4 regions of the Arthrobacter sp. PvP103 genome follow, and region 1 is predicted to be linked to each of the others. Evidence: riboswitches for the same ligand, from Rfam matches in the RefSeq annotation. Region 1 holds a riboswitch; each other region holds the start of a gene.
The links. Region 1 has a riboswitch for thiamine pyrophosphate ahead of JOE41_RS03910 (FAD-dependent oxidoreductase). Riboswitches for the same ligand answer to the same signal wherever they lie in the genome.

Region 1 (4,205 bases):
AGGGCGGCCCCCAGCCCATCGAGGCTGGGGGCACCGCCGGTACCCATGATCAACCGTGATCCCAGCGGCACGCCGTCCACGATGAAGGCGTCCGCCGCAGCCTGCTGCCCGGTCCCTGCCGTGCCGGCAACCGTTGTTCCTGCCATGATGCTCAACCTCCCTGTACCGCGGTAACAAGTTCGACGTCGTCGCCCTCGGCCAGTGCCGTGACGAACCATTGGCTGCGCGGCACCACCTCGGAATTCCGCGCTACCGCCACGCCCAACTTTTGGCCGTCGGCAGCCTGCCCGTTTGGCGCGAGGTTCCTGCCGGTGACCTGGCTGACGAGGGTGGTGACGGACGCGCCGTCGGCCACCGCGTGTGCCGTGCCGTTCAGTGTGATGTTCATGCTGTTTCCTTGTTCGGGTCAATTGTGACGGTGTGCGCGGGAGTTGCCGGTCCGGCCGAAACGCCGGAAAACCGGTCGGGCCGGAACGGGGTCCAGCGTGGATCGGCGTCGCCGTCCATCAGCTGCCTGCAGATGGACGCCGCGGCAGGAGTGAGCAGGACGCCATGCCGGAAAAAGCCGGTGGCAATGATCAGCCCCTCAATATCCATGCCGGTTCCTGCGGCCGCTACTCGGCCCAGCAGCGGCGCGTTGTCCGGCGTTCCCGGACGGGCCCTCGCCGTGGCTTCGAGCAGTTCCAATTCGGCGACGGCGGGGACCAGCACCTGCGCATCGCGGAGCAGCTGGTAGACGCCGCCGGCGGAAACGGCCGATCCTGCGGGTGTTACGGGCCCCGCAGGCGCCGTAACGGCGGTGCCGATGCCCGCTCCTGACAGCGAATCTTCACGCTGCGTGGCCCCAATAACCACGGTGCCGTCCTGCCGGGGCACGATGTAGACGGGAACTCCGTGGACCATTCCACGGACCGTGGATGTCACCAGGGGTTGCAGGTAGGCGGGGACGCGCAGGCGCAGGATGTCGCCGTACACCGGGCGCAGCGGCAGCTGAAGTCCGGGAGGCATTCCGCCCAGGGACGCGGATTCCAGTCCGTTGGCAATGATTGTTTCGCCAGCGTGCACGGTTCCTCCCCCGGCCAGGCTGACGCCGCTGACGCGCCCGTCCTCCCAGAGCAGGCCGGCGGCCCGGTCACACACGGCGGCCCCTGGCAGGAGCTCCGCGATCCGGGCGAGGAGTTTGCGGGGATCCACCTGATGGTCGGCCGGGATGTCGAAGGCGCAGGATATCCCGGGGCTCAGCAGCGGCTCCCGTGCCCGGGCTTCCCTGACCGTCAGCGGTTCCACCGTTAGGCCGCTGGCCTGCTGGACGGCGCGCAGGTCGGCGAGCGCCCGGCGGTCTGCGGCGTCGGCACCCACGGCGAGGGTCGCCGTCGTAAGGTAGCCGGTGTCCGGGCCGTCGCCGCCGTGTTCATGGGAGGCACGCCCGGTTTCCAGGCCGGCCGCGAAGGCCGGCCACAGTCCCGAGGAGTGGAGCATGAGCTCCAGGAGGTCTTCCTCCTGGTAGTGGAGTTCGCTGACCGGCGCCAGCATGCCTGCGGCGGCCCAGCTCGCGCCCGTTCCCGGTGCGTCGTCGATGATCACCACGGACCTGCCCGACTTCCGGGCTTCCCAGGCGATGCCGTGGCCGATTACTCCCCCGCCGATCACGGCGACGTCTGCGCTGATGTGCACGCCGTGCCCGTCGCGACTGCGCGCGGGTGGGCGGGTGGGCGGGGATTGCGGGGTCATTGTCATCCTTCCCTACGCCGGTACTAACCGGATCAGGTCAAGCGGTCGGCTCTGACGCCCTCTCAGCCCTGCAGCTTTGTGACAGCTGCGGCGGGCTCCCGCGGTACTCCCCCAGTTTAGGGGAACTAGGCTTGTGCCATGACCGAGCAAGCTCTCCTTACTGATGCCCGCCTGTACCTCTGCACTGATGCCCGCACGGATCGCGGCGATTTTGCCGACTTCGTTGATGCCGCCTACGCAGGCGGCGTGGACATCATCCAGCTCCGCGACAAGGGCCTGGAAGCGGCCGAGGAGCTCGAGCTGCTCGAAGTACTGGAAACCGCGGCCCGCCGCCATGGCCGGCTGTGGTCGGTCAACGACCGCGCGGACATCGCCTCGCTCTCCGGCGCCCCGGTGCTTCATGTAGGGCAGAAGGACCTCCCCCTGGCGTCCGCCCGGAAGTTCCTCGGCGGTGAAGCCGTGATCGGCCTGTCCACGCACAGCCACGGGCAGATCGATGCCGCCATCGCCGCATCCCGTGGTGCGGGAGGCCTGGATTATTTCTGCGTCGGGCCGGTGTGGGCCACTCCCACGAAGCCGGGCCGTGCCGCCGTCGGCCTCGAGCTGGTCCGCTATGCGGCGGAAGCCGCCGGCAAAACGACTGCCAAAACAACTGGCGGCGTTGCGGGGCCAACGGTTGACGGGCCGCGCCTGCCGTGGTTCGCCATCGGCGGCATCGACCTGGGCAACGTAGAACAGGTGGCGGCTGCAGGAGCGGAGCGGATCGTGGTGGTCCGCGCCATCACCGAGGCCGACGACCCCGCCGCGGCCGCGAGGTCGCTGCTGGCGGCACTCGACGCCGGCGCATCCTGACTATCCGGTCAGGCCGAGCTGCGTCATCCGCTTGGAGTGCTTCTCCGCCAGACCGGCGATCAGCCCGCTGACCAGCTCTTTCGCGGCGGCACTGTCCTCGCCGCCGATCAGGCTTCCCAGGAACGCATGCTCGTAGCTGACGCGTCGCGCCTGGGTCAGTGCTTCGCCCAGCAGCCGCCTGCCCCATAGGGCAAGCCTCGACGCGAGCCTCGGATCATCGGCGAGCGCGCTCCTCAGCCGTTCGCGGAGAACTTCCGTTGTCTCGTCGGAGGCCTGGATCTGTTCGATGACGTCCCGCGTTCCGGCATCAACATAGCGGGAGATAGCCCGGTAGAAGTCTGCAGAAACCGTATCGATCACGTAGGCCTTCATCAGTGATTCGTACCAGTCGGCCGGGCGCGTCCGTGAATGGAAATAGTCCACGGCCGCCTGGAACGGCAGCATGGCATCCTCGGCGTCGATCCCCATGGCCTCAAGCCGGGCGCTCACCAGCTCGTAGTGCCGGAACTCCACCACGGCAATCCTGCCGAGCACGGCCCGGTCGTGAAGGGTCGGCGAATACCGCGCGTCAGAGGAGAACCTCTCGAAAGCTGACAGCTCGCCGTAGGCCATCATTCCGAACAAGTCTGCGACGAAACGGTTGTAGCGAGCGGTGTCAGCCGGGGATGAGCTCATCGTCCAAGACTAATGGCGCAAATGGAGCTAACCTGACTTTCGTGTCACATCATCACCTGACTCCAAATGTCCACGAACAGACCAACCGGCTGGCCGAAGCGCTGAACGCGCTGCGCACGGAGTTGGAGCTGCCCGGGCCCTTCCCTGACGATGTCCTGCGGGATGCGCTGGCGGCCATCGCGGAACATAAGATGCCTGACCTGGACCTCACCGATGTGGGCTTTGTGACCATCGATCCGCCGTCTTCCACTGACCTGGACCAAGCCCTCTTCATCGAGCGGTCAGGCGACGGGTACAAGGTTTTCTATGCCATCGCCGACGTGCCGTCCTTTGTGGCACCGGGCGGTGCGCTCGACGCCGAGACGCGCCGACGGGGGCAGACGTTCTACGCCCCGGACGGTCGGATTCCGTTGCACCCGGAGGTCATCAGCGAACAGGCCGGCAGCCTGCTTGCCGGCCAGTTGTGCGCCGCCTTCGTGTGGGAGTTCGACCTGGATGCGGCGGCCCAAGTGGTATCGGTGCTGGTGCGCCGGGCCAGGATCCGGAGCCGGGCGAAGCTCACCTATAAGGGAGTCCAGGCCGAGCTGGATTCCGGCAGTGCCGCCCCCGTCCTCCTGCTCCTGAGGGAGGTGGGGATCAAGCGCGTGGAACTTGAGCGGCTCCGCGGCGGCGCCAGCCTCAACATGCCGGAACAGGAAATCGAACAGCTGCCCGACGGCGGCTACCGCATCGTGGCGGCTCCGCCCCTCCCCGTGGAGGACTGGAATGCGCAGATCTCCCTCATGACCGGCATGGCTGCGGCTGACCTTATGCTCGAAGGCAAGGTCGGGATCCTGCGTACCATGCCCGCCCCCGACGAACGGTCGCTCCTTCATTTCAAGCGGCAGACAAACGCGCTCGGAAAGCCGTGGGACGGTGAGGCGAGCTACGGCGAGTACCTGCGCTCC
Region 2 (4,205 bases), 1.3 Mb from region 1:
TTGGCCCGGGTGAGCAGGGCGTGGTTCGCCTGCAGGGTCAGCGCTTCCCTCACGGTGCAGCCACCTCCGGGTTGCGCAGGCCGGGACGGCCGGGCTCAGGCGTGCCAAGGTTCAGCTCGGTGCCGCCGAGGACGTCGCTGAACTCCTGGTCGTGGGTCACCGACACCACGGCGGTGCCGGCGTCGAGGAGTTCGGAGAGGAAGGACGCCAGTTCCGCCCAGGTATTGGCATCCTGCCCGAAGGTGGGCTCGTCGAGGATCAGCACGCGGGGATGGGCGGCCAACACGGTGGCGACGGACAGCCGGCGCTTCTCTCCGCCGGAGAGTGTGTAGGGGTTGGCGTCCACCAGCTTGGTCAGCCGGAGGCGCTCCAGGAGTTCGTCCACTCGGTCCTCTCCGTGGCCCAGGTGCCGCGGGCCGAACATCAGCTCATCCAGCACCCGGCCGGTGACGAACTGGTGTTCCGGCTCCTGGAACACGGTTCCGATCCGGGAGATCAGCTGTTCCGCCTTCCACTTGTACGGGTCAATGCCGGCACCTTCGCTGAGGTCAACCGTGGCGGAAACCGTGCCCGCCACCGGCTGGAGCAGGCCGGCGAGGGTCAGGGCAAACGTGGACTTTCCGGAACCGTTCGGCCCCGTGATGGTCAGTGCCTGGCCGGCACGGACCTGCGCCGTGATGCCGGACTGCACCGGTACCGGCTGGACAGCCTTGAACCGCCGCCGGCGGGGACGTTCGCGGGACACGGCAAGGTTCTCGGAGGCCAGCAGGAGGTTCCCGGCGCCCGGCTCTCCCGGGCCGCCCTGCGCTCCGGTGCCGGGTGCTTCGGTGGCACCGGTCCGCGCCCGGGTGGCGGGCACATACCCGGGCACCCAGACGCCGGCGGCAACGAGCATGTCCCGGGCCTCTGCCAGGACCTGGTCCGGCGGGCCGTCCAGGAGCACCGCGGTGTCCGTGGCGGATCCCGGCTGCAGCACCACGATCCGGTCCACAAGGTCTTTCCATACGCCCACGCGGTGTTCCACCACCACCAGCGTTGCCCCGGTCTTGTCCAGGCAACGGCCCACGGCGTCACGGACTTCCAGGACGCCCGCGGGGTCCAGGTTGGCGGTGGGCTCGTCGAGGAGCAGCAGCCCCGGGCGCATGGCGAGGATGCCGGCCAACGCGAGGCGCTGCTTCTGCCCGCCGGACAGGGCCGACGTCGGGTGGTCCAGCGGCAAGTGGGCCAGCCCGACGTCGTCGAGCGCCTCTCCGACACGCGTCCAGATGTCCGGGCGCGGGACGGCGAGGTTCTCGGCGCCGAAGGCGACGTCGTCCCCCACGCGGGAAAGGACCACCTGCGTCTCGGGGTCCTGCTGCATCAGGCCGGCTCGCCCGCGCCGGGCACGCGGCGGGGCGCCGTCGATCAGCAGGGTGCCGGTCTCGTCGGAGTCGTCGGCATCCGGCGTTCCGTCGTGGTGGGCTCCGGAGTCGCTGTCACCGAGCACCCCGGCGAGGGCATGCAGCAGCGTGGATTTGCCCGCGCCGGATGGACCCAGCAGCAGCACGCGTTCGCCCGGCCGAATGTCCAGGTCCAGGCCGTGGACGGCGGGCCGGGACCGGCCGGCATGCCGCCAGCCCCAGCCGCGTGCCGTGACCGCTGCCGGGCGGACGGTGTCGGAAGACGTCATGAGCAGTGTGCGTTCATCAGGAGAAGACGGGCTCCGCCGCTGCCTTGCGGGAGGCGAAGGAGCTCAGCACGCCGGTCCGGGCCAGGCCGCGGGTGGCGATCCAGGACAGGCCGCCGGCGATGATCGCACCGGAGATGGCCGTGAAGATGATGTAAGCCAGCTTGTCGCCGGCGGCGTAGGCGATATTCCACCCCCACGGGGCGAACGAGTCGTTCAGGCCGCAGAAGAGGCCCGCAGCGGCACCGGCCAGTAGCGAAACGGGGAGGTTGAACTTCTTGTAAACGAACACCGCGAAGATGATCTCCGCACCGAGCCCCTGCACGAAGCCGGAGAACAGCACGGACGCGCCGTACTGCGAGCCCATGATCAGCTCACCGGTGGCGGCCACTGTTTCGCAGAACAGGGCGGCTCCGGGCTTGCGGATGATCAGCATGCCCAGGACGGCGGGAATCATCCAGCCGCCTGCGATGAGGCCGGTCAGCGGCGGGTAGACGGCGTTCATGGGCGGCGAAACGGCAGCGGCCCCCTGGGACCAGGCCCAGAAAATGACGCCGCCGGCTACTGCGATCAACGCGGCAACCACAATGTCCACCACACGCCAGTTGTACTTGCTGTTGCCAAGCGTCTGCTTGGCCGTCATTCCAGTCATTTTCTTCCTCCTGAGGTACAGGAGGGGAGAGTGCTACCCGGGCAGTCCGCGGCTTCCGCCGCCAGCTGCCGGACACTCTGAGAACTCGACTCCCTTGCGCCGGTACTAACCGGATCAGGTTCGAGGGTCTGCGGCTGTCCGCACTCTCAGCGCCCGCCTCCGGTTCCCTGGAATGTTCCAGTGATGCCCGACGGCGACGCTCCCCTGTCGTATCAATTCGCCCTTGTGGGCGTGGATCAGTTTACACCCGCGGGCCCGCGAAATCCCGGGGAGGGTGTCACAATGGGCGGTGATGCGGCCGGGTTGATGCGGCTAGGCTAGGGGAAGCCCTGTTTCCGTCGTTTCCCACCTGTAAGGGGTACTGGAGTGAGTTTTTTCATCAAGCTGCTTGGAACCGGAGTGAGCCTGCTTGCCGGATTCGCCGGCACCAAGGCCGTTGACGTCGTCTGGGAAAAGATCACCGGCCGCAAGCCCCCGAAGGGCGACAAGGACGACGTCCCCACCACCCTGCGCAGCGCCCTGACCTTTGCGCTGATCTCGGCGGCTGTCAGCGCCATCATCCAGGTCCTGGCCAACCGGGGCACGCAGCGTGCCATCACCCGCTTCGCCAAGAGCCAGGACATCGTCTAGGCATTTGAGGGCCGCCGCTAGGCTGCGCCGCCGTCATCCTCGTCGGCGGCGCGCTTGGCGGCGGCCTTTTTGTCGGCTGCCTTCAGCACCACGGCCTCCAGTTCATCCGTGGTGAGCAGTTCCTTGTGCAGGTGCTTGGTGCGGTAGCCTGCCCTGCCCACCATGTGGGCAGACACCGGAACGGTGAGCACCTGGAAGATCCACGCCACGAAGAGCACGGGCCACACCCACCAGGTCCGCAGCTGCAGGCCCACCGAGGCCAGCAGCAGGAACAGCCCCAGCACCTGGGGCTTGGTGGCGGCGTGCATCCTGCTCATCAGGTCGGGGAAGCGCAACAGGCCGACCGCCGCACCGAGGGACATCAGGGCGCCCACCACCATAAAGACGGCCGACACTGCATCAATGATTGTGTCCACGGCAGATGGTTCAGGATTCATGGGGCTGCTCCCGCCGGTCGGCCACGAAGCGCGCCACGGTCACGGATCCGATGAACCCGATGATGGACAGCGCCACGAGCAGCATCAGGTTGTTCAGGTGCCGGTTGACGGCCATGTCTATGCAGAGCGTGGCACCGATGATGGCCAGCAGCACGTCAGAGGCCAGCACCCGGTCCAGCAGGGACGGGCCGATGGCGATCCGGACAATCGCCCCGGCTGCCGCCAGGGATAGGATCACGGCCGTCACGGCCAGGACAACGCCCATCATGCCGCTACCTCCTGTTTCAGTGCGGCCAGTTCCTCGCGGGTGCCCATGATCCTGATCAGTGCCGCCTCGGCGTCCCGGACCTCTTTGCGCAGGTTCACAATGTCCTCTCCGCTCCGCACGTTGAGTCCGTGGATGTAGAGCGTGGACGTGGAGCGGTCCACCTCAACCACCAGCGAACCCGGGATCAGCGAAATGACGTGGCCGGTGGCCGTCACCATCAGGTCCGAGTGGCTGCGCAGCTTGACCGCGACGACCGCGTTGGTCACCTTGGGCCCGCGGGCCAACGCCAGGTACAGCACCTGGAAGCTGGCGGCCACAACCTTGGCCAGGAACACCAGTGCGAACGGAACTGCCCGCACGATGCTGAAGCGGCCGCCCAGCTCCACCGGGGGCAGGTAGAAAAGCCGTGCCACCACTACCGCGATCAGCGCACCGAACAGCAGGTTACCGGGGCTGAAGTCCTGCCAGAGCGCTGCCCAGACGAACACCAGCCAGACCAGGAGGGGCAGTTCCTGCCGGATTGAGATCCGTCGGCGGTTCATTTGTTCCCCT
Region 3 (4,205 bases), 350 kb from region 1:
TGTCGACCGGCCGAATTGTCCGGCCATTGCCATAGGGTTGGGGCATGTTTAAGCAGCGCGTAGTGTTCGTCCACGGTTCGGGAGCCTTCGGGTCTGCCGCGTGGCCCAAGCAGCACGGCATGGCCCTGGCCTACGACGCACTGTTCCTGCGCCGGCACGGTTTCGACGCGTCTGCGGAGCCCGTCGAATCGGACTTCCAGGCGGACGCCGGGATTGTGCTGGGGGCCTTGGCGGACGATGGCCGGGGCGCGGCCGGCGGGCACGTCGTGGCCCATGCCCAGGGCGCCATTGCGGCCATGATGGCGGCCGTGGAACGCCCGGACCTGGTGCATTCCCTCACCCTCGTGGAGCCCGCCTGCCTGTCACTGACCGCCGAACTGCCGGCCACTGCTGCGCACCGCGCCTTGATGCAGCCGCTTTTTGACGTGCGGCATCAGCTCGGCGACGACGACTTCCAGCGGGAGTTCGTCCGTCGGGCATTTTCCGTGCACAGTGATGGGCCGGCCACGCCGGAAGCACTCAACGCCGCCCGCCGGCTGCGGCTGCAGGCGCCCCCGTGGGAGGCGCCACTGCAGATCGTGCCGGGAGTCCCCACGCTCGTGCTCACCGGCGGCTGGGAGCCGCTCTACGAAGAGATAGCCGGTTACCTGCGTGAAACCGGTGCCCAGCACCGCGTTGCCGCGGGCGGACACCGGCCTCAGGATTCGGTGGAGGGAGACCGGGTTATCCGGTCGTTCATCGCGGAAGTCAGCAGGCGTCAGCACTCACGGGCGTCGTAGCGTCGCCCGTCGCTGCACCGTGCCGGCCCGGTCGTTCCGGGTCTGGAAGCTGCAGCTCGGGTAGGTAGACCTTGCCGCCGGCCGCGAGGAATTCGTTGCTCTTCTCACGCATGCCTGCCGCCATCTCGGCGAGTGCCGACTGTGCCTCGGCGGAACCGTACTCGTCCCTGATGTCCTGGCTGATGCGCATTGAGCAGAACTTGGGCCCGCACATGGAGCAGAAGTGCGCGGTCTTGGCTGGCTCCGCGGGCAGCGTCTCGTCATGGAAGGATTCGGCGGTGACCGGGTCCAGCGAGAGGGCGAACTGGTCCCGCCAGCGGAATTCGAACCGGGCCTTGGACAGGGCGTCGTCGCGTTGGTGCGCGCCGGGGTGGCCCTTGGCGAGGTCGGCGGCGTGGGCGGCGATCTTGTAGGTGATGACGCCTGTCTTGACATCGTCCTTGTTTGGCAGCCCCAGGTGTTCCTTGGGCGTGACGTAGCAGAGCATGGCCGTGCCGTAGCGGGCGATTTCCGTAGCGCCGATGGCGGAGGTGATGTGGTCGTAGCCCGGGGCTATGTCCGTGACCAGCGGCCCCAGCGTGTAGAACGGTGCTCCCTTGCAGAGTTCCTGCTGGCGTTCCACGTTTTCACGGACCAGGTGGAACGGCACGTGGCCGGGTCCTTCCACCATCACCTGCACGTCGAACTCCCAGGCGCGCTGCGTCAGTTCGGCCAGGGTATCCAGTTCGGCGAACTGGGCGGCGTCGTTCGCGTCCGCCGTCGCACCGGGCCGCAGCCCGTCGCCCAGCGAAAACGCGACGTCGTACTTGGCGAAAATTTCGCACAGCTCGTCGAAGTGCGTGTACAGGAAGTTCTCCTGGTGGTGGGCAAGGCACCAGCCGGCCATGATGGAGCCGCCGCGGGAGACGATGCCGGTCACCCGGTTGGCGGTCAGGGGCACATACCGCAGCAGCACGCCGGCGTGGATGGTCATGTAGTCCACGCCCTGCTCGCACTGCTCGATCACGGTGTCGCGGAAAATTTCCCACGTCAGTTTGTTGGCCTCGCCGTTGACCTTTTCCAGTGCCTGGTAGATGGGAACGGTGCCGATCGGCACGGGGGAGTTGCGGATGATCCACTCACGGGTGGTGTGGATGTCATCGCCGGTGGACAGGTCCATCACGGTGTCGGCGCCCCACAGTGTGGCCCACTGCAGCTTGTCGACCTCCTCCGCGATGGAGCTCGTGACGGCCGAGTTGCCGATGTTGGCGTTGATCTTCACCAGGAAGGCCTTGCCGATGATCATCGGTTCGGATTCCGGGTGGTTGATGTTGTTGGGGATGATGGCGCGGCCGGCAGCCACTTCGCTGCGGACCAGCTCCACGTCGCAGTTTTCGCGGAGGGCAACGAACTGCATCTCCGGCGTCACGACACCCTGCCGGGCGTAGTGCATCTGCGTGACAGTCCTGCCTTCAACGGCGCGGCGGGGCACGGCTGCGCGCCCTTCCACTCCGCGGATGCGGCGCCGCGGCGCACGGCCGACCGGCCGTCGTCGAGCAGGTTCCGTTCCCGGCCGCCATAAGGCTCGGTGTCGGCCCGCGACTCGATCCACCGGGTCCTGAAAGGTTCCAGGCCCACCACGGGATCGCTGCCGGGCCCGGCAGTCCGGTACACGCGGAACGGCGGGTTGGCTGCCCCGCCCGGTGAGTCCTCAAGGGCGATTTCGGTCACCGGCACCCGGATCCCGGTGGCTTCATCGGTGATGAATGCCAGCGAGTGCGACTTCAGGGACTGCGCTTCGGCAGGTGCCGAATTGCCGGGGGCGGCCTCGTTTTGGGCAGGGATCAGCTGTGTTTCTTGTGTATTCACGGAATACTCACTTCCTTCGCCGGCATTACCCGGACAGGTTCAACGGTCGCAGGCCGCGTCAGCCCGATCTCAGCCCTTGCAAGGGCACCCGTGTGGTCGTAGACGAAGCTACCACAGGGCCGGGGCGGGTCCGTGTCACATGCAGGTCACAACTGGGGAGGGCAGTCGGCCGGTCTAGGCTGGAAGCATGCGTGGCGTCATCGAATTCAGCGGGACCGTGCTCACCGCCCCCGACCGGGAACGGCAGGGCCTCTGGGCCGTGGACGGCAGGCTGACATTCACACGGCCGGCCGCTCCGCCTGACCTGGTGTTGAGCGGCTGGGTGCTGCCGGGCCTGGTCGATGCGCATTGCCACATCGGGCTAGGACCAGCCGGTGACGTTCCGGATTCCGTCGCCGAAGAGCAGGCTGTCACGGACCGGAACGCGGGCACGCTGCTCGTCCGTGATGCCGGCGCCGTCCACGACACGCGCTGGCTCCAGCAGCGGCCGGAGCTGCCGCGCATCATCCGCGCCGGCCGCCACATCGCCAGGACGCGCCGCTACCTCCGGGGATTCGCCATCGAAGTGGAACCGGAAGGACTGGTCGAGGCCGTACGCAAGCAGGCGCTGGCGGGTGACGGCTGGGTCAAGCTCGTAGGGGACTGGATCGACCGGGACGCCGGCGACCTTGCGCCGTCGTTCCCGGCCGCAGTGGTGCGGGACGCTGTGCGCGCCGCCCACGACGAAGGCGCCAGGGTGACCGCCCACTGTTTCGCAGAGGACACCCTGGATGACATGCTCGACGCCGGCATCGACTGCATCGAACACGGAACCGGCCTGCTGCCGCGCCACATCCCCCGGTTCGTGGACCAGCGCGTTCCCATCGTTCCCACGCTCATCAACATTGCGACGTTTCCGGACATCGCGGCTCGTGCGAAAGCGAAGTTTCCGGTGTACGCGGCGCACATGCAGGCGCTCTGGGAACGGCGGAACGAGCGCATCCTCGAGGCCTTCGAAGCGGGCGTGGCGATCTACGCCGGGACTGATGCGGGCAGTGTCATCAGCCACGGCAGGATCGTGGACGAGATCCAGGCGCTCCACGCCGCCGGCCTGCCCGCGGCGTCAGCCCTGGACGCCGCGTCCTGGGCGGCGCGGGAGTGGCTGGGAGCGGACGGCATCGCGGAAGGTGCCAGCGCCGACGTCGTGCTGTGCGAACTGGACCCCAGGGTCAATCCGGCCACACTTCGGCACCTCAAGCACATCGTTCTTCGGGGCGGCATCTCCGCTAGGAATAAATTGAACCTTCAAGTAATTTACTCTATGTAAGCGTCGCCGGACATCGGCGGCCTAGCTTCCGGAGTTTGGAGTTGGCATGACCACAGAATCCAGCAGCAATGACCTGCTGCCCGCCGATCTCGCCATGGGCACGGTGATGCTCAAGGTGGGCGACATGAAGCTGATGACGGACTATTACCAGCGCGCGCTCGGGCTGGACGTCGTGGCTGAGCAGGACGGCGGCGTGTACCTTGGACGGCGCGGAGCGCCCCTGGTCCATCTGGCGCCGGCCCCCGGGCTTAACCTCCCGGCGAAGGGCGAGG
Region 4 (4,205 bases), 450 kb from region 1:
CCCGCGACACCGGCAGGCGCCGTACCGTCATCACCGAGGCCGAGTTCCTGGCCCGCCGGGAGTCGGTGGACCGCCAGATGATCGTTCGCCAGCGCGACGACAGAATCCAGATCGGTGTCCTGGAGGACGGCGTCCTGGCTGAGCACTTCGTTTCCAAGACCCAGCAGGACTCCCTGATCGGCAACGTCTACCTGGGCAAGGTCCAGAACGTGCTGCCGTCCATGGAAGCCGCTTTCGTGGACATCGGACGCGGACGCAACGCAGTCCTCTACGCCGGTGAAGTCAACTGGGACGCCGTCAACCTCGAAGGAAAGCAGCGCCGGATCGAGAACGCGCTGAAATCCGGCGACTCCGTGCTGGTCCAGGTCACCAAGGATCCGGTCGGCCACAAGGGTGCACGCCTGACCAGCCAGATCTCGCTGCCCGGCCGGTACCTCGTGTACGTTCCCGGCGGATCCATGACCGGCATCTCCCGGAAGCTGCCCGACGTCGAGCGCAACCGCCTTAAGCGGATCCTCAAGGACCGCCTGCCGGAAGACGCCGGTGTGATCGTCCGCACCGCTGCCGAGGGCGCGTCCGAGGAAGAACTGACGCACGACATCAACCGCTTGCGTGCCCAATGGGAAGGCATTGAAAGCCAGGCCACGTCCACGAAGATCCTTGCTCCGGAGCTCCTCTACGGCGAACCGGATCTCACCATCAAGGTCGTCCGGGACGTCTTCAACGAGGACTTCTCCAAGCTGATCGTCTCCGGCGAGGAAGCCTGGGACACCATCGAGGCGTACGTGACGTACGTGGCACCGGACCTGGTGGGGCGGCTCGAAAAATGGACCAAGGACACGGACATCTTCGCGGCCTGGCGCATCGACGAGCAGATCCACAAGGCCCTGGACCGCAAGGTCTTCCTGCCCTCCGGCGGCTCCCTCGTGATCGACCGCACCGAAGCCATGACCGTGGTGGACGTAAACACCGGTAAGTTCACCGGCAGCGGCGGCAACCTGGAGGAAACCGTCACCAAGAACAACCTGGAAGCGGCTGAAGAAGTCGTGCGCCAACTGCGGCTGCGCGACATCGGCGGCATCATCGTCATCGACTTCATCGACATGGTGCTCGAATCCAACCGCGACCTTGTGCTGCGCCGCATGGTGGAGTGCCTCGGACGCGACCGGACCAAGCACCAGGTTGCGGAAGTGACCTCGCTGGGCCTGGTGCAGATGACCCGCAAGCGCATGGGCACCGGGCTGCTGGAGGTCTTCGGCGAGCAGTGCGAGGCCTGCGCCGGCCGCGGCATCGTCACCCACGACGAGCCGGTGGAACACCGCCGGGCCAACACTGTTGCCGCCGAGCACCACGTGCAGCGGACGGAAGCCCAGCAGCCTCCCCGGACGGAGCGCAAGAGCCGCCGCCGCGGCAAGGGCGGCCAGCCGGCCTCCGAGGCTGTTCCGTTGACGCCGGCCCCGGTGCACCACGAGCCCACCGAAGCCGAACGCCACGCCAAGGCTGAAGCGACCCGCGTTGCCCTGGCCAACATCGCTGCGGCAGCACACGCCGCCCACCTGCATGACTCCGAGACGGGCCATGCAGCCCCGGCGGCCGCCGCACAGGCAAGTGCCGCACAGGCTGTCGGCCAGGCACTCGCCGCGCAGGCTCCTTCCGGGCAAGCCGGAGCGACGGCCGGGGAAGGGGCGGCCCAGCCGTCCACCACCCAGCCCGCCACGGCAAGGCCGGCCAAGGTGTCGGAATCTGAAGCAGCAGCCGCAGGACGGCCCGCGGCCGTTCTGACCTTCGGTGGCGAAAAGGTGGCACTGCCGTTTGTTGAGCATGCCGGCGAAGCACCCGCGTCCGGAGCCGCCCTGACTCTCGACCGGCTCGCTGAGGCTTTCGCGCACCTGGGTGAGCCTGCAGCTGCTGAGGCTCCGGCGTCACCGGCTGAGCAGCAGGCTCCGTCCGCCCAGGCGCCGGTCGAGGCACCCGCCCGTGTGCCGTCGGTCCAGGCCCCGGCAGCACCCGCTGCTGAAGCCGACTACACCGACCACACTGCGGTCCAGGGCCGGGCGCGCCGTCCCCGCCGTCACCGGAGTGCCAGCCGCGCCCAGGGCGCAGCCAACGAGACGTCCGTGGAACACCACGAAACTGCTCCTGTGGCCGCGTCAGGGCACACCCATGAGGCAAAGGCTCCCGAGCCGGCGAAGAAGGATGTGCCCGCCAAGGCACCGGCCAGCGAGCCGATCATCCTGGGTGTGGGAGTACCGGCCTCCGAGCTCTGATCCCACAGCACCACGGTCCCACACGCTGACATCGCGGGTGCGGTCCGGGACTGGCGTAGCAATACGCCGGTTTCGGGCCGTGCCCGTGAGTTCGTTGCGGTGGAACAGCTAGGCTAGGGGACTGACACGGGGTGCCGCGCACAGGGCCGGCTGAGATCCACACCCGTTGAACCTGTCCGGTTAGCACCGGCGAAGGGATGTCTCCTTTGGCCTCATCATTCCTGCCCACCCCTGCCTCCGAAGTCGCCCGCGAATCATCACCGGGCGGCACTGTCCTGCGCAGTACGCCCCGGGTCCTGGCCATCGCCGGCTCCGATCCGTCCGGCGGGGCGGGGATCCAGGCCGACCTCAAAAGCATTGCCGCAAACGGCGGATACGGCATGGCTGCCATCACCGCCCTGACGGCGCAGAACACCCGTGGCGTTCGTGCCGTGCACGTGCCCCCGGCGGATTTCCTGACGGCCCAGCTTGAAGCCATCAGCGACGACATCAGCATTGACGCCGTCAAGATCGGCATGCTGGGTGACTCTTCGGTGATCGCCGCTGTCCGCAGCTGGCTGGAGAAGGCCCGTCCCGCCGTCGTGGTTCTTGACCCCGTGATGGTCGCCACCAGCGGGGACAGGCTCCTGCAGGAGGCGGCCGAGGCGGCACTGCGCGAACTCCTGCCCCTCGCCGACCTCGTCACTCCCAACCTGGCGGAACTGGCGATTCTCCTCAACGAACCGCTCGCGGACGACTGGGAGGCGGCACTCGCCCAGGGGAAGCGCCTCGCCGCCCAGACCGGCGCCACTGTGCTCGTCAAGGGCGGACACCTCGACGGCGGGGAGTGCCCTGACGCGCTGGTCAACACGGCAGGGCTGCTCGCCCAGGACGTTGTGGTTGTACCCGGCGAGCGGATCGACACCATGAACAGCCACGGCACCGGCTGCTCCCTGTCCTCGGCAATGGCCACCGCGCAGGCGAGGCTGGGGGACTGGGAGGAATCCTTGCGGACAGTGAAGCCATGGTTGCAGGGGGCCCTCCGGGAAGCCGGCGCCTTGGACGTGGGAACAGGCAACGGCCCGGTGCACCATTTCCACCACCTGGCCCCCAAAGGAAGTGACGCGCCCGCCGAAGGCCGGTTCGCAGCGGTGCTCTGGCAAGATGCCGGGCCGGACCTGGACGCCGTCTACGGGCTCGACTTCATCCGCGGCCTGGCCGACGGCTCCCTCACCGAGCAGCACTTCGCCTATTACCTTGCCCAGGATGCCATCTACCTGAACGGCTATTCCCGGGTGCTTTCGCGCGCCGCCGCCATTGCCCCGACCGAGGTGGAACAGCTGTTCTGGGCGCGGTCGGCACAGCAATGCCTTGAAGTCGAGTCCGAACTGCACCGGACATGGCTCAGCACACGGAACGTGGACACCGCACTCGGACCGGTTACGAAGTCCTACGTGGACCACTTGCTGGCCTCATCCGTTTCAGGCAGCTACGGGGTACTCGTCGCCGCTGTGCTCCCGTGCTTCTGGCTGTATGCAGAGGTGGGTGCCACCCTGCACGGGCAGTTCCTTGCTGCCGGGTCGGCCCCGGACCACCCGTACGCCGAATGGCTCCGCACCTACGCGGACGAAGGGTTTGCCGCCGCCACCCGGCAGGCAGTGCGCATCACCGACGACGCTGCCCGTGCCGCGTCTGACGCGGAGCGGCAAGCCATGCGGGTGGCCTTCCGGCAGTCGTGCCGGTACGAGGTGGAATTCTTCGACGCGCCGAGGCTTCACGCTGCACCGCAAAGCATTCCCGAGCCGGTACGATAGTGGGGCACGGTTCCGGAAGTCGTTGCGGCAACAGTCTGTTTTGAGCAGAGTGGCGCCTATCACGTACTACCACCGGAGTCAGCCTCATTTGCGGCCGAAGGCAAAATTAGCGTATTCTAGATCTTCGGTGCTTACGCCAACACTT

Region 2: another riboswitch for thiamine pyrophosphate. It lies ahead of JOE41_RS09695 (ECF transporter S component); the one in region 1 lies ahead of JOE41_RS03910 (FAD-dependent oxidoreductase).
Region 3: another riboswitch for thiamine pyrophosphate. It lies ahead of thiC (phosphomethylpyrimidine synthase ThiC); the one in region 1 lies ahead of JOE41_RS03910 (FAD-dependent oxidoreductase).
Region 4: another riboswitch for thiamine pyrophosphate. It lies ahead of JOE41_RS01890 (bifunctional hydroxymethylpyrimidine kinase/phosphomethylpyrimidine kinase); the one in region 1 lies ahead of JOE41_RS03910 (FAD-dependent oxidoreductase).

Annotation. Positions count from the first base shown of each region.
Region 1 covers NZ_JAFIBQ010000001.1:851,502-855,706, forward strand. Annotated here, with positions in the region: gene JOE41_RS03900 (thiazole synthase) at 1-146, opposite strand, end outside; gene thiS (sulfur carrier protein ThiS) at 152-388, opposite strand; gene JOE41_RS03910 (FAD-dependent oxidoreductase) at 385-1,737, opposite strand; TPP riboswitch at 1,724-1,843, opposite strand; gene thiE (thiamine phosphate synthase) at 1,870-2,583, shown strand; gene JOE41_RS03920 (ferritin-like domain-containing protein) at 2,584-3,258, opposite strand; gene JOE41_RS03925 (RNB domain-containing ribonuclease) at 3,300-4,205, shown strand, end outside.
Region 2 covers NZ_JAFIBQ010000001.1:2,110,347-2,114,551, forward strand. Annotated here, with positions in the region: gene JOE41_RS09685 (energy-coupling factor transporter transmembrane protein EcfT) at 1-53, opposite strand, end outside; gene JOE41_RS09690 (ABC transporter ATP-binding protein) at 50-1,669, opposite strand; gene JOE41_RS09695 (ECF transporter S component) at 1,686-2,318, opposite strand; TPP riboswitch at 2,392-2,534, opposite strand; gene JOE41_RS09700 (DUF4235 domain-containing protein) at 2,685-2,948, shown strand; gene mnhG (monovalent cation/H(+) antiporter subunit G) at 2,966-3,385, opposite strand; gene JOE41_RS09710 (monovalent cation/H+ antiporter complex subunit F) at 3,375-3,653, opposite strand; gene JOE41_RS09715 (Na+/H+ antiporter subunit E) at 3,650-4,195, opposite strand; gene JOE41_RS09720 (Na+/H+ antiporter subunit D) at 4,192-4,205, opposite strand, start outside.
Region 3 covers NZ_JAFIBQ010000001.1:503,537-507,741, reverse strand. Annotated here, with positions in the region: gene JOE41_RS02410 (hypothetical protein) at 45-779, shown strand; partial or broken gene thiC (phosphomethylpyrimidine synthase ThiC) at 748-2,627, opposite strand; TPP riboswitch at 2,622-2,729, opposite strand; gene JOE41_RS02400 (amidohydrolase family protein) at 2,815-3,933, shown strand; gene JOE41_RS02395 (VOC family protein) at 3,980-4,205, shown strand, end outside.
Region 4 covers NZ_JAFIBQ010000001.1:403,124-407,328, reverse strand. Annotated here, with positions in the region: gene JOE41_RS01895 (Rne/Rng family ribonuclease) at 1-2,267, shown strand, start outside; TPP riboswitch at 2,385-2,482, shown strand; gene JOE41_RS01890 (bifunctional hydroxymethylpyrimidine kinase/phosphomethylpyrimidine kinase) at 2,465-4,060, shown strand.